2 regions of the Janthinobacterium sp. OK676 genome follow, and region 2 is predicted to be linked to the other one. Evidence: predicted binding sites of a transcription regulator. Region 2 holds the regulator's gene; the other holds the start of a gene.
The links. Region 2 encodes LexA, which represses DNA repair genes until DNA is damaged. Its sites were predicted from a motif close to ACTGTATNNNNATACAGT; they were not measured.
Positions count from the first base shown of each region.

Region 1 (7,842 bases), on a different contig from region 2:
ATGCGTCTCCACCACGCCCACCAGCAAGTCCTGGCCATCGGCCAGCAGCTTACGGGCGGCGGCCAGCATCGCATAGGTCTTGCCGACACCGGCCGAAGCGCCAAAATAAATGCGCAGCCGGCCGCGCGCGGCTTTCTTTTCCTGCGCCTGCACTTGCGCCAGCAGGGCATCAGGGTCGGGGCGTTGGCTGTCGTTGGGGAGCATGGGCATCTTTTAATTGTCGATTAGCCCAAGAACAAGGGCTGGGGTCAGGCCCGACGGGTCTGACCCCGGTATCATCTTACTTTGCAGCCGCATCGAGCGCCAGATTCAGTTCCAGCACATTCACGCGCGGTTCGCCGAAAAAGCCGATATACGCGGTCTTCTGCACCTTGGCGATGGCGTTTTCCACCTGCGCCAGCGGCATGGCGCGCACGCGGGCCACGCGCGGCGCCTGGTACAGGGCGCCGGCCAGGCTGATTTCCGGATCCAGGCCGCTGCCCGACGCCGTCACCAGGTCGACGGGAATCGGATTGCGGTTACCCGGGTCGGCTTCCTTCAGGGCGGCGATGCGCGCCTTGACGGCGTCCACCAGGGCCGGATTGGTCGGTCCCTGGTTGGAGCCGCCCGAACCGGCGCCGTTGTTCGCCATCGGCGCGGTGGCCGATGGACGGCCCCAGAAATACTTGGGCGAGGTGAAGGACTGGCCGATCAGGGACGAGCCGACAGGTTTTCCGCCACGCTCGACGATGCTGCCGTTGACTTCATCGTTGAAAGCCAGCTGTCCGATGCCGGTCGCGGCGAAGGGGTAGACAACGCCACAGATCACGGTCAGCGCGGCAAACAGGACCAGGGCGGGACGTACGATGGTGCTCATGATGGTTCCTTTAGACTAAATTGAGTGCGGACAGCAGCATGTCGATCAGCTTGATGCCGATGAAGGGCAGGACGATGCCGCCCAGGCCATAGATCAGCAGGTTGCGGCGCAACAGGCTGGCCGCGCCGATGGCCCGGTATTGCACGCCCTTGAGCGCCAGCGGAATCAGCACGACGATGATCAGGGCATTGAAAATCACGGCCGACATGATGGCCGACGCGGGGCTGGCCAGGTGCATGATGTCCAGCGCCTTCAATTGCGGATAAGTGCCCACGAAGGCGGCCGGGATGATGGCGAAGTACTTGGCGATGTCGTTCGAGATCGAGAACGTCGTCAGCGAGCCGCGCGTCATCAGCATCTGCTTGCCGATTTCAACGATTTCCAGCAGCTTGGTCGGATTCGAATCGAGGTCGACCATATTGCCCGCCTCCTTGGCCGCCTGCGTGCCCGAGTTCATGGCCACGGCCACGTCGGCCTGGGCCAGCGCGGGCGCATCGTTGGTGCCGTCGCCCGTCATCGCCACCAGGCGGCCTTCGGACTGGTAGCTGCGTATCAGTTTGAGCTTGTCTTCCGGCGTCGCTTCGGCGAGGAAATCGTCCACGCCCGCTTCGGCGGCAATGGCGGCCGCCGTCAGCTTGTTGTCGCCCGTGATCATGACGGTCTTGATGCCCATGCGGCGCAGTTCCGCGAAGCGCTCCTTGATGCCGCCCTTGACGATATCCTTCAGTTCCACGGCGCCCATGACACGGCCATCGTCGACCACCACCAGCGGCGTGCTGCCGCGGCGCGCGATGTCGTCGACGGCGCGCGCCACTTCATCGGGATACGGCTGGCCCAGCGCTTCCACATACTTTTTCATGGAATCGGCCGCGCCCTTGCGCAGCTGGCGCACCTGCTGCTCGCCCGCGATATCGACGCCGCTCATGCGCGTTTGCGCCGTGAAGGGCACGAAGGTGGCGTGCAGGCTGGCCATCTCGCGTTCGCGGATGTTGAACTTCTGCTTGGCCAGCACGACGATGCTACGCCCTTCCGGCGTTTCATCGGCCAGCGAAGCCAGCTGCGCCGCGTCGGCCAGCTGCTGCTCCGTCACGCCGGGAGCCGGCACGAAGCTCGACGCCTGGCGGTTGCCCAGGGTGATGGTGCCCGTTTTATCGAGCAGCAACACGTCGACGTCGCCGGCCGCTTCCACGGCGCGGCCCGACGTGGCGATCACATTGGCCTGCATCATGCGGCTCATGCCGGCCACGCCGATGGCGGACAACAGACCGCCGATGGTGGTCGGGATCAGGCATACGAGCAACGCGATCAGCACCGTGATCGTCACGGGCGTGCCACTGCCGGCCGCCGCCACGGAAAACAGCGAATACGGCAGCAGGGTCACGGTGACGATCAGGAAGACGATCGACAGGGCCACCAGCAGAATCGTCAGGGCGATCTCGTTCGGCGTCTTCTGGCGCTTGGCGCCTTCGACCATGGCGATCATGCGGTCGATGAAGGCTTCTCCGGGATTGACGGAGACGCGCACCAGCAGCCAGTCCGACAGCACGCGGGTGCCGCCCGTGACGGCGGAAAAGTCGCCGCCCGACTCGCGGATGACGGGCGCCGATTCGCCCGTGATGGCGCTTTCGTCGACGGAAGCCACGCCCGCCGTCACTTCGCCGTCGGCGGGAATCACGTCACCGGCTTCGACCAGCACCGTCATGCCTTTGCGCAGATCGGTGGCCGGCGTGGGCAGCCAGGAGGTGCCGTATTTTGGCGTCTGCATTTTCTTTGCCATCACCGTCTGCTTGAGGGCGCGCAGCGAGGCCGCCTGCGCCTTGCTGCGGCCTTCGGCCAGCGCTTCGGCAAAGTTCGCGAACAGCACGGTAAACCACAGCCACACGGCGACGGCGACGATGAAGCCGAACGGCGCTTCGCCCTGGCCACCGCTGATCCCGGCCTGGGTCGCCAGCAGGGTCGTGATGATGCTGCCCACGTAGACGACGAACATCACGGGGCTGCGCCACTGCGTGCGGGGGTCGAGTTTTTTGAACGCATCGACGACGGCGGGGCCGATCAGTGCGGAATCGAACAAGGTCAGGCTTGTGCGTGACATTTTATTAGCCTCTGGTGAAAAGTTGCAGGTGTTCGACGATCGGGCCCAGGGCCAGCGCGGGAACGTAATTCAATACACCGACGAGCACGACGACGCCGATCAGCAGGCCGATGAACATGGGGCCGTGCGTGGGCATGGTGCCGGCATTGGCCGACAGGCGCTGCTTGGCCGCCAGCGAACCGGCCACCGCCAGCACGGGCACGATCACGCCGAAACGGCCGAACCACATGGCGATCGCCAGCATCACGTTGTAGAACGGCGTGTTGGCGGACAGGCCCGCAAACGCGCTGCCGTTGTTGTTGGCGGCCGACGTGAAGGCATACAGGATTTCGGAAAAGCCATGCGCGCCCGGGTTGGCCACGCCGATCTTGCCCGGTTCGACCATCACGGCGATCGCCGTACCCGTCAAGACCAGGGCTGGCGTAATCAGGATGGCCAGCGACACCATCTTCATTTCATAGGCCTGGATTTTCTTGCCCAGGTATTCAGGCGTGCGCCCTATCATCAGGCCGGCGATGAAAACGGCCAGGATGGCGAACATCAGCATGCCGTACAGGCCCGTGCCCACGCCGCCGAAAATCACTTCGCCGAACTGCATCAGCAGCAGCGGCACCATGCCGCCCAAGGGCATGTAGGAGTCGTGCATGGAGTTGACGGCGCCGCACGATGCGGCCGTCGTCACCGCCGCGAACAGGGTCGAGGAGCTGATGCCGAAGCGCGTTTCCTTGCCTTCCATATTGCCGCCCGATTGCAGGCTGCTGGCCTGCTGGTCCACGCCCAGCGCTTGCAGGGCGGGATTGGCCTGCTGCTCGGCGCTCATCACGCCGGCCGACATGACGACGAAGATCAGGGTCATGGCGGCCAGCACGGCCCACCCCTGGCGCAGGTCGCCCACCATGCTGCCGAAGGTGAAACACAGGCCGGCGGGGATGATGAAGATGGCCAGCATCTGCAGGAAGTTCGACAGCACGGTGGGGTTTTCATACGGATGCGAGGAATTGGCGTTGAAGAAGCCGCCGCCATTCGTGCCCAGCAGCTTGATCGATTCCTGCGACGCGACGGGGCCCATGGCGATCGTCTGCGTCGTCGCCACTTGCGCTTCCATCACGGGCTTGCCGGCAGTGTCCAGCACGGGCTGGCCGTCGGCCGTCAGCTTCGGCGTTTCATACGCCACGTGGTCGAGCAGGGTCACCTCCTTGTAGGCGGAAAAATTCTGGATCATGCCTTCGCCCATGAAGACGACGGACAGGGCCAGGGACAGCGGCAGCAGGATATACAGGGTCGAGCGCACCAGGTCGACCCAGAAATTGCCGATCGATTTGCCCGAGCGCGAGGCGAAGCCGCGCACCAGCGCGAAGATCACGGCGATGCCGGTGGCCGCCGAAAAGAAGTTCTGGCACGCCATGCCCAGCATCTGGGTCAGGTAGCTCATGGTCTGTTCGCCGCCGTAGCCCTGCCAGTTGGTATTGGCGACGAAGCTGACGGTGGTATTGAACGAGGAATCGGGGCTGACGGCGCCCAGGCCCTGTGGATTCAACGGTAAAAAGCCCTGCAGGCGCTGCAGGCCGTAGACGAAGACCGCGCCCACGGTGTTAAAGACGATCAGGGCGATGGCATAGCTTTTCCAGCCCATGGCCTTGTCGGCGGGCAGGCCGGACCAGCGGTACAGCAGGTTTTCCAGCTTTTGCAGCCAGCCCAGGCCGCGTACGGGCGCATCGCCGGCCACCTTGGCCATGTACAGGCCCAGCGGATAGCCGGCGGCCAGCAGCACGGCCAGGAAAGCCACCAATAACAGTATCGATTGCGTCGTCATCACAGTTCCTCCGCCTTCAGCAGCGCCACCAGCAGGTACACGAGCAGGCCAGCCGAGACGACGGCGCCCAGCACATAAAACGCGTTCATTTGACGCTCCCTAATTTGTCGCAGGCGACGGCAAAGCCGGCCGCCAGGACGAAAAACACGGCAATCAAGCCGAGATACACGAGATCCATTCCCACCCTCATTCAGGTTTGTTTTGATAGTGAGCAGATTAGCCAAAAGGGTCTAAAAAATTCGTAAAGACTGGGGAGGCGGCTGTAAACAAGATGTAAAAACGGGGGCTTTACCGCATAAAATCCAGCACAATTGGCGCAAAACCACGCGCGCGGCGCACCGTTGTTGCCTTGGAGTAGCGCTATTGCCCGCCGATCAAGATAGAATGCGCGAGCGTCCGCACAAGGACGCCTGGCCTGCCGCACTGCCCTCCCCCAGTGACGCCGGACGGGATATACTGTATATTCATACAGTTATCGCCGCCGCTGTCATTGCGCCCGCAGTGCCCTGGCCAGGCGTTCCAACCACTGTCTTTACTTAGCTTGAACACGTATGGCCACTAAAAAACCAGCATCCGACTACAGCGAATCATCCATCCGTGTCCTGAAAGGACTGGAACCCGTCAAGCAGCGCCCGGGGATGTACACCCGCACTGAAAATCCGCTGCACATCATTCAGGAAGTGATCGACAATGCCTCCGACGAGGCGCTGGGCGGTCATTGCACGCATATCGCCGTCACGCAAAACACGGATGGCAGCATCACCGTGGAAGACAATGGCCGCGGCATCCCCGTCGGCCTGCACCCGGAAGAAGGCGTGCCGACCGTGGAAATCGTGTTTACAAGGCTGCATGCGGGCGGCAAGTTCGACAAGGGTTCGGGCGGCGCCTACGCGTTCTCGGGCGGCTTGCATGGCGTCGGCGTATCCGTCACCAATGCGCTGTCCTCGCGCCTGGAAATCACCGTCTGGCGCAAGGAAAGCGACGGCAATGGCTTGCACCACATGGTGTTTGCGCATGGCGACGTGATCGAACCCCTGAATTCCCGTCCCGCCCCGCGCGACGGGAAGAAGTCGGGCACGCGCGTCACGGCCTGGCCCGATGCAAAATACTTTGATTCGCCGAACATCTCGCAAACGGAACTGCAACGCCTGCTGCGCTCGAAAGCCGTGCTGCTGCCGGGCGTCACCGTCACCTTGACCAACGCGAAAACGGGCGACACGCAGACCTGGCAGTATGCGGAAGGCTTGCGCGGCTACCTGACCGAAACGCTGGCGCAGGTATCGAATGGCGAAACCCTGATTCCCCTGTTCGAAGGCGCGCAGTACGCGGGCCCGGACTCGGAAGGCTTTGCCGAAGGCGAAGGCGCGGCCTGGGTGGTCGCATGGACGGAAGAAGGCGCCATCGTGCGCGAATCGTATGTCAACCTCATTCCCACCTCGAATGGCGGCACGCACGAATCGGGCTTGCGCGACGGCCTGTTCGGCGCCGTGAAAAACTTCGTCGAAATGCACTCGCTGCTGCCCAAGGGCGTGAAGCTGCTGCCCGAAGACGTGTTTGCGCGCGCCTCCTTCGTGCTGTCGGCGAAAGTGCTGGACCCGCAATTCCAGGGCCAGATCAAGGAGCGCCTGAACTCGCGCGACGCCGTGCGCCTCGTCTCGACCTTCACCAAGCCGCCGCTGGAACTGTGGCTGAACCAGCACGTCGACTACGGCAAGAAGCTGGCCGAACTCGTGATCAAGCAGGCGCAGTCGCGCCAGCGTTCGCTGCAAAAAGTGGAAAAGAAAAAATCGTCGGGCGTCGCCGTCCTGCCCGGCAAGCTGACCGACTGCGAATCGTCGGACATCGCGCGCAATGAACTGTTCCTCGTCGAGGGCGACTCGGCGGGCGGTTCGGCCAAGATGGGCCGCGACAAGGAATTCCAGGCGATTCTGCCCCTGCGCGGCAAGGTCTTGAACTCGTGGGAGACGGACCGCGACCGCCTGTTCGCCAATAACGAAATCCACGATATCGCCGTGGCCATCGGCGTCGATCCGCACAGCGTGGGCGATACACCCGACCTGTCCGGCCTGCGCTACGGCAAGATCTGCATCCTGTCCGACGCGGACGTGGACGGCTCGCACATCCAGGTACTGCTGCTGACCTTGTTCTTCAAGCACTTCCCTGCCCTGATCAACAAGGGCCACATCTGCATCGCCCGCCCGCCTTTGTACCGGGTCGACGCGCCCGCGCGCGGCAAGAAGCCGATCCAGAAAATCTATGCGCTCGACGATGGCGAACTGGTGGCCATCGAGGACAAGCTGCGCAAGGAAGGCGTGAAACAGGGCGCCTGGTCGATCTCGCGCTTCAAGGGCCTGGGCGAGATGAACGCGGAGCAGCTGTGGGAAACGACGATGAACCCGGACACGCGCCGTTTGCTGCCCGTGACCTTGGGTGAAGTCGACCACATGGCTTCGGCTTCCCGTTTCAATATGTTGATGGGCAAGGGCGAGGCGGCCGGACGCCGCGCCTGGATCGAGGAACACGGCAATGAGGCGGAGGCGGATATCTGATGATCATCGGCATCGACCTGGGCACCACCAACAGCCTGGTCGCCATCTGGCGCGACGGCAAGGCTGCCATCATCCCGAATGCGCTCGGCGAGCACCTGACGCCATCGTGCGTGAGCATCGATGACGACGGCACCGTGCTGGTGGGCCGCGCCGCGCGCGAACGCCTGCAGACGCACCCGCAGCTGACGGCGGCCGTCTTCAAGCGCTACATGGGCAGTGAAAAGAAGATCGCCCTCGGCACGCAGCAATTCCGCCCGGAAGAACTGTCGTCGATGGTGCTGCGCGCGCTGAAGGAAGATGCCGAAGCCTTTTTGGGTCACAAGGTCGAGGAAGCCATCATCACCGTGCCTGCGTATTTCAGCGATGCGCAGCGCAAGGCCACGCGCATCGCCGGCCAGTTGGCGGGCTTGCGCGTGGAGCGGTTGCTGAACGAGCCGACGGCCGCCGCGCTGGCCTACGGCATCCGCGACAAGGAACAGGAAAGCAAATTCCTCGTCTTCGACCTGGGCGGCGGCACCTTCGACGTGTC
Region 1 covers NZ_FNHA01000003.1:139,120-146,961, forward strand. The annotation lists gene BLU39_RS07510 (DUF4118 domain-containing protein) at 1-204, opposite strand, end outside; gene kdpC (potassium-transporting ATPase subunit KdpC) at 281-856, opposite strand; gene kdpB (potassium-transporting ATPase subunit KdpB) at 867-2,951, opposite strand; gene kdpA (potassium-transporting ATPase subunit KdpA) at 2,956-4,764, opposite strand; gene kdpF (K(+)-transporting ATPase subunit F) at 4,764-4,853, opposite strand; gene BLU39_RS07535 (DNA topoisomerase IV subunit B) at 5,316-7,313, shown strand; gene BLU39_RS07540 (molecular chaperone HscC) at 7,313-7,842, shown strand, end outside.
Region 1: the regulator LexA is predicted to act here: its motif matches at 5,220-5,237, upstream of BLU39_RS07535 (DNA topoisomerase IV subunit B).

Region 2 (7,842 bases):
CACAACCGTTCTATGTGAATGCGCCGTTCGGCATCACCCTGGCGCACAATGGCAACCTGACCAACTGGGAACAGTTGAAACAGGAAATGTTCAAGAACGACCGCCGCCACATCAATACCGATTCCGATTCGGAAGTGCTGCTCAATGTGCTCGCGCATGAAATCCAGGAAGCGACGACGGGCCTGAACCTGGACCCGGAAGCCATCTTCAAGGCCGTTACCGTGCTGAACCGCCGCGTCAAGGGTGGCTATGCCGCCGTCGCGCAAATCGCCGGCGTGGGCTTGCTGGCCTTCCGCGATCCGCACGGCATCCGTCCGCTGTGCCTGGGCATCAATGAAACGGAGCAAGGTCCCGAATACCTGATCGCTTCCGAATCCGTGGCCCTGGAAGGCATGGGTTTCCGCTTCGTGCGCGACATCGGTCCCGGCGAAGCCGTGTTCATCGACGCCGACAAGCAATTGCACAGCGCCCAGTGCGCCGACAACGCCAGCCTGAACCCGTGCGTGTTCGAATTCGTCTACCTGGCCCGTCCCGACTCCGTCATCGACGGCGCTTCCGTGTACGCCACGCGCCTGAAAATGGGCGAATACCTGGCCGAGAAGATCCGCGCCGAATTGCCAGGCGTGCATATCGACGTGGTCATGCCGATTCCCGATTCCTCGCGTCCGGCCGCCATCCAGCTGGCCATGGCGCTGAACATCGAGTACCGCGAAGGCTTCATCAAGAACCGCTACATCGGCCGCACCTTCATCATGCCGGGTCAGGCGGCGCGCAAGAAATCCGTGCGCCAGAAGCTCAACGCGATCCCGTCCGAGTTCAAGGACAAAGTCGTGCTGCTGGTCGACGATTCCATCGTGCGCGGCACCACCAGCCGTGAAATCGTGCAGATGGCGCGTGAAGCCGGTGCGACGAAGGTCATCTTCGCTTCGGCCGCGCCACCGGTGATCTACCCGAACGTGTACGGCATCGACATGCCGACGCGCGACGAGCTGATCGCCTACGGCCGCACGACGGAAGAGGTGTGCCGCGAAATCACGGCCGATTACCTGGTCTACCAGGATATCGGCGCGCTGAAGCAGGCCATCGCCGACGTCAACCCGGCCCTGACGAACTTCGAGGCTTCGTGCTTCGATGGCGTCTACGTGACGGGCGACGTGTCGCAGGAATACCTGGACCGCCTGGAATATGCGCGCCACCATCCGAAGGCGGCAGCGCCCGAAGATACGCCACGTTCCCAACTGAACCTGAACCTGGCGACAACGGAAGCATAAGTACCTGCCCGGCCGATGCCGGGCTTTTTTTGGGGGCGGACCTTCAGGTCTGACCCCAGCACTTGCCTTGGGTTAAGCGGCAAGACGAGTATTTTGGAACTTCCACCATGACCACCAAAAAAAACTACGGCTTCACCACCACCATCCTGCATAACGACCGCCGCAAGGGCATCGAGCACGGCTCCTTGCACAAGCCCGTGCATACCTCCGTTGCCTTTGGCTACGCCGATGCGCGCCAGCTGGCGTCCGTGTTCCAAGGCAAGGAAGCGGGCTTCCGCTACGGCCGCCAGGGTAACCCGACCGTTTCCGCGCTGGAAGACAAGGTCAACCAGATGGAAGACGGCGTGGCGACCCTGTGCTTCTCCACCGGCATGGGTGCCATCGGCGCCGTGGTGCAATCGTTGCTGCGCGCGGGCGACCATGTCGTGTCGTCGGCCTTCTTGTTTGGCAACACCAACAGCCTGTGGCAAACGGTGACGGGGCAGGGTATCGGCGTGTCCTTCGTCGACGCCACGGACGTGGCCAACGTGGCGGCCGCCATCACGCCGGCCACGCGCATCGTGTTCGTGGAAACCATCGCCAATCCGCGCACGCAGATCGCCGACCTGAAGAAAATCGGCGACCTGTGCCGCGAAAAAGGCATCTTGTACATCGTCGACAACACGATGACGACGCCATATCTGTTCCGCCCGAAAGCCGTGGGCGCGGGCCTGGTGGTCAATGCCTTGACGAAATCGATCGGCGGCCACGGCAATGCCCTGGGCGGCAGCTTGACGGACACGGGCGTGTTCGACTGGACGCAATATCCGAATATCTTTGAGAATTACAAAAAGGCGGCGCCCGCGCAATGGGGCATCGCGCAAATCCGTGCCAAGGCCTTGCGCGACTTCGGCGCCTCGCTGGGGCCGGAGGCGGCGCACCATATCGCCGTCGGCGCGGAAACCATGGCCTTGCGCATGGACCGCACTTGCTCGAACGCCCTGGCGCTGGCCACCATGCTGGCCGCCGACCCGAGAGTGGCGGCCGTGCATTACCCGGGCCTGGCGTCGCACCCGCAGCACGCGCTGGCGACGGACTTGTTCCGCAGCTATGGCTCGCTGTTCAGCTTTGAGCTGAAAGACGGCATCGACTGCTTCGATTTCCTCAACCGTTTGAACTTGGCCATTCCAGCGAGCAACCTCGGCGACACGCGCACCCTCGTCATTCCCGTCGCCCACACGATTTTCTACGAGATGGGGGCCGAGCGTCGCGCCAGCATGGGTATCGCCGAATCCCTGATCCGCGTGTCGGTGGGCATCGAAGATGAGGCCGATCTGCTCGAGGATTTCAGCAATGCGCTGGACGCATAAGCAGCCGCGCATAATGTAAAAAAGGGCCGCGACAGTCATGCTGTCGCGGCCCTTTTTTTACGCTAAAAGCTTAATGCCAGCTGCGCATGAGTCCTACCGCCAAGCCTTCCAGGGCGAACTCATCTTCCGGCGACACGGTAATCACCTTGAAGTCCGGGTTTTCAGGCAGCAGTTCGATGACGGAGCCCGTCTTCTTGTAGCGCTTGACGGTGACTTCGTCGCCGATGCGGGCGACGACGATCTGGCCATTCTTGGCGCTGTCGACTTTTTTCACGGCCAGCAAGTCGCCATCCATGATGCCGGCGTCGCGCATGGACCAGCCGCGCACCTTGAGCAGGAAGTCGGGCTTGGCCGAGAACAGGGCAGGGTCCACGTTGTAGCTCGCTTCCAGGTTTTCCTGCGCCAGGATGGGCGAGCCCGCCGCCACCCGGCCGATCAGGGGCAGCGACATCAGCAGCGCTGCCGGCACTTTCGATGGCGGCGCTTCGGCGGCCGCGCCGATCAGGCGGATGCCGCGCGAGGTGCCGGGCGAAATCTCGATCGCGCCCTTGCGGGCCAGGGCCTGCAAATGCTCTTCGGCCGCGTTGGCCGATTTGAAACCCAGTTCATTGGCGATTTCGGCACGGGTAGGAGGAAAACCCGTGTTTTCAATCGCGTCCTTGATCAGGTTCAGGATTTGTTCTTGTCGTGCTGTCAGCTTGATCATGAGCGGTGGGTGCATACTAAAATGCTGTCTATATGAACAGTCTGTATTTTTGTACAGTATCGCGCACTATGCAAGGGGATTTCGGCCTTTTTGCGTGATTTTGAAAGAAATACTGCTATCCGGGCAAGAAAGGGGCGGCTTGGTGGGCGCGGCGCAAGCAATGATTGAATAGTTTGCGAAAGGCGGTTATAATCTTCGGCTGACCTTCCCACACCCGTCTTGACGCCGGGGTGGGCGATTATCAATCCGACCTGAAGGAGTTTGCATGCGTCATTATGAAATAGTCTTTATCGTCCATCCGGACCAAAGCGAGCAAGTGCCCGCGATGATCGAACGCTACAAAGCCAGCGTAACCACCCGCGGCGGTTCGGTTCACCGCGTGGAAGATTGGGGCCGCCGTCAAATGGCTTACTCGATCCAAAAGCTGCCTAAAGCACACTACATCTGCCTGAACATCGAATGCGACAACGAGACCCTGGTCGAGTTGGAAACAGCATTCAAATTCAATGATGCCGTGTTGCGTCACCTGACCGTTAAAATGAAGAAAGCTGAAACAGCTCCTTCGCCGATGATGAAATCGGTACAACGCGAAGACGCGGCCAAAAGCCACCGCACCGAAGCACCAGCAGCCGCTCCAGCCGCAGCCGCTTAATTTTTGACCAGGATCGTGCGCTGAACCAGCTACAAGTAACCGCCATCATTGCCGAGCGCGAAATATTGCGCTACACCCCGGCAGGGCTGCCGATTGTGAATGCAGTATTGCAACACAGTTCGCAGCAGATGGAAGCAGGGATTGCCCGTTTGACCGAGTTTGATGTTGCCGCGCTAGCCGCTGGCGAAATCTCAGGCCGGTTCAGTCAGGCAAGCTTGGGCGGGATCTATCAGTTCACGGGTTTCCTGGCCAGAAAAAGCCGCAACAGCAAGAGTTTGGTGTTTCACATCATTGATTTTAGTGCAGTCATTCCCGACTAGCGCATTTTAGATACAGGAGCCTGACATGGCATTCGGTAAAAAGTTCGACAAAAATAAGCTCAAGCTTAAAGAAAAACGCAAACAGCAAAACCCATTGTTCAAACGTAAGAAGTTCTGCCGCTTCACGGCAGCTCACGTTGAGCAAGTCGACTACAAAGACGTCGACACGCTGAAAGACTTCGTCCAGGAAAACGGCAAGATCATGCCAGCGCGCCTGACCGGTACCAAAGCGCACTACCAGCGCCAAGTCGACACCGCAATCAAGCGCGCTCGCTTCCTCGCGCTGCTGCCATACACCGATCTGCACCACGCTTAATCGGTCAGATATTCCTGGAGAAGAACTATGCAAATCATTCTGTTAGAAAAAGTTGTTAACGTCGGTAACCTCGGCGAAGTCGTCAAAGTCAAAGACGGTTACGCACGTAACTTCCTGATCCCACAACGCCTGGCACGTCGTGCTACGGCAACCGCTGTGGCTGAATTCGAAGTCAAGCGCGCCGAACTGGAAAAAGCTGCTGCCGCCAAACTGGCCGCATCGCAAGCCCAGGGCGAAAAACTGAGCGGCCTGACCGTTCAAGTTGCTCAAAAAGCTGGCGTCGATGGCCGTCTGTTCGGTTCCGTCACTAACTTCGACATCGCTGAAGCGCTGACCAAGCAAGGTTTTGCTGTTGAAAAAGCACAAATCCGCATGCCTACCGGCCCGCTGAAGATCGTTGGCGAGCACAACGTTTCGGTTGCTCTGCACACCGACGTGGTCGTGGAAGTTGTTATCGCTGTCGTTCCAGACGCGAACGCGTAATTGTCTGCGGGCCTGGCCCGCAAGCATTGCCGCACTATGAAAAGCCGGGTTCGCCCGGCTTTTTTGTGGCCTTTTTTTCGCTCAATTTCAGCCCTTTATTTTTGCCAGCACGCCGAAGCGGGTATAATTCGCGCCATGAACGCCCCCTCTGATCCGCAACTGGATTCCCTCCGTATTCCGCCGCATTCGATCGAAGCAGAACAATCCGTCATCGGTGGTCTGCTGCGCGACAATGCCGCGTATGACCGCATCGCCGACTTCATGCATGCGGAGGATTTCTATCGCTATGACCATCGCATCATCTTCGAGCAAATCGTCAAGATGGTTAACGCTTCCAAGCCAGCCGATGTCATTACTGTTTTTGAAACCCTGACCCAGCTCGGCAAGGCCGATGACGTGGGCGGACTCGCTTACCTGAACGCCATGGCGCAAAACACGCCATCGGCCGCGAACATCCGGCGTTACGCCGAGATCGTGCGCGACCGCGGCGTGCTGCGCAAGCTCATCACCGTCGCCGACGATATCTCCGGCACGGCCTTCAGCCCGCAAGGCAAGGAAGTCAAGCAGATGCTTGACGAGGCCGAATCGAAGATTTTCGCCATCGCCGAAGAAGGCGCGCGCGGCGCCCAGGGCTGGACCGCCATCCAGCCCCTGCTGACGCAGGTGGTCGAGCGCATCGACGAGCTGTACAGCCGCGACAACCAGAGTGAAATCACGGGCGTGCCCACCGGTTTCATCGACCTCGACCGCATGACCTCCGGTCTGCAGCCGGGCGACCTGGTGATCGTGGCGGGCCGTCCTTCGATGGGCAAGACGGCGTTTTCCGTCAACATCGGCGAAAACGTGGCCATCGACAGCGGCTTGCCCGTGGCCGTGTTCTCGATGGAGATGGGCGGCGCCCAGCTGGCCATGCGTATGCTCGGCTCCGTCGGACAGCTCGACCAGCACCGTTTGCGTACTGGCCGCCTGAACGACGAAGACTGGCCGCGCCTGACGAATGCGATCCAGAAGATGAACGACGCGCAGTTGTACATCGATGAAACGCCCGCGCTCAATTCCATCGAATTGCGCGCCCGCTCGCGCCGCTTGTCGCGTCAATGCGGCAAGCTGGGCCTGATCATCGTCGATTACTTGCAACTGATGTCGGCCAATACGCCGGGCGACAACCGCGCCACGGAAATTTCCGAGATTTCGCGGGGCTTGAAAGGCCTGGCGAAAGAACTCGGATGCCCCGTGATCGCGCTGTCCCAGCTGAACCGCTCGCTGGAGCAACGCCCGAACAAACGTCCTGTCATGTCCGACTTGCGCGAATCGGGCGCTATCGAGCAGGATGCCGACGTGATCCTGTTCATTTACCGCGACGAGGTGTATAACCCCGACTCGCCCGACAAGGGAACGGCCGAGATCATCATCGGTAAACAGCGTAACGGTCCAATCGGCAGCATCCGCCTCACCTTCATGGGGCAGTACACCAAATTTGGCAATTACAGTGGTGGCCTGGCGCTTTACCAAGGCGACTAAGACTCAGCAGCACTGGCAATTCCATCGGCCGCCCCCGACAACGGGGCGGCTTTCTGTAGTAAATAACACGACTCAATGCTTAACGGAGAATGACATGTTTGGACGCTTGATGCCCACTGAGGGCAAGTTTTTTGAATTGTTTAACCAGCACGCGGAACTGTGCGTCAAGGGCGCCAAAGAGATGCTCGGCCTGATGACCAATTTCGACGACCTGGAAAACCGCGTGCATGCGATCGAAAGCATCGAGAAACAGGCGGACAAAGTCACCTACGCCACCGTGGAAATGCTGCACAAGACCTTCATCACGCCGATCGACCGCGATGACATCCATCAGCTGATCACGCGCCAGGACGACATCCTCGACCTGCTGGAAGATGCGGCGCAAACCGTCTCGCTGTACGACCTGAAAGCCGTTACGCCGGAAGCCAAGCGCCTGGCCGAACTGGTGCTGGCCTGTACCGAAAAAGTGCGCGACGCCGTGGCCATGCTGCACAACATGGACAACTCGCGCAAGATCGTCGCCATCTGCGAAGAGATCGACCGCCTGGAATCGGATGCCGACCACGTGATGCGCGCCGCCATGTCCAAGCTGTTCCGCGACGAACCGGACGTGCGCAACCTGATCAAGCTGAAAGCGATCTACGAAATTCTGGAAACCGTGACCGACCGTTGCGAAGACGTGTCCAATATTATCGAAGGCATCATCGTCGAAAACGCGTAAGCGTTGGGCCTGTCCTGAACCAGAATCAGAAAAGAAACTATAATGACCATACAAATCAGCATCTATGTGCTAGGCCTGTTGATCGTCCTGGCGCTGCTGTTTGACTTCATGAACGGCTTCCACGATGCCGCCAACGCGATTGCCACGGTGGTCTCGACGGGCGTATTGAAACCGCAGACCGCCGTTGCCATGGCCGCCACGTTCAACTTCGTCGCCATCTTCGTGTTCCACCAGCTGACCGTGGCCGCCACAGTAGGCAAGGGCACCATCGATCCGGCCGTGATCGACCAGTACGTGATCTTCGGCGCGCTGATGGGCGCCATCTTCTGGAATTTGTTTACCTGGTACTACGGCATTCCCTCGTCGTCCTCGCACGCCCTGATCGGCGGCCTGGTGGGCGCGGCCGTCGCCAAGTCCGGTACGGGCGCGCTGGTCGCGGCCGGCCTGTGGAAGACCGTCGCCTTCATCGTCATCGCTCCCGTGCTGGGCTTTGTCTTCGGCTC
Region 2 covers NZ_FNHA01000002.1:352,206-360,047, reverse strand. The annotation lists gene purF (amidophosphoribosyltransferase) at 1-1,271, shown strand, start outside; gene BLU39_RS05180 (cystathionine gamma-synthase family protein) at 1,379-2,620, shown strand; gene lexA (transcriptional repressor LexA) at 2,691-3,326, opposite strand; gene rpsF (30S ribosomal protein S6) at 3,592-3,978, shown strand; gene priB (primosomal replication protein N) at 3,999-4,298, shown strand; gene rpsR (30S ribosomal protein S18) at 4,324-4,614, shown strand; gene rplI (50S ribosomal protein L9) at 4,642-5,097, shown strand; gene BLU39_RS05150 (replicative DNA helicase) at 5,233-6,618, shown strand; gene BLU39_RS05145 (DUF47 domain-containing protein) at 6,713-7,339, shown strand; gene BLU39_RS05140 (inorganic phosphate transporter) at 7,379-7,842, shown strand, end outside.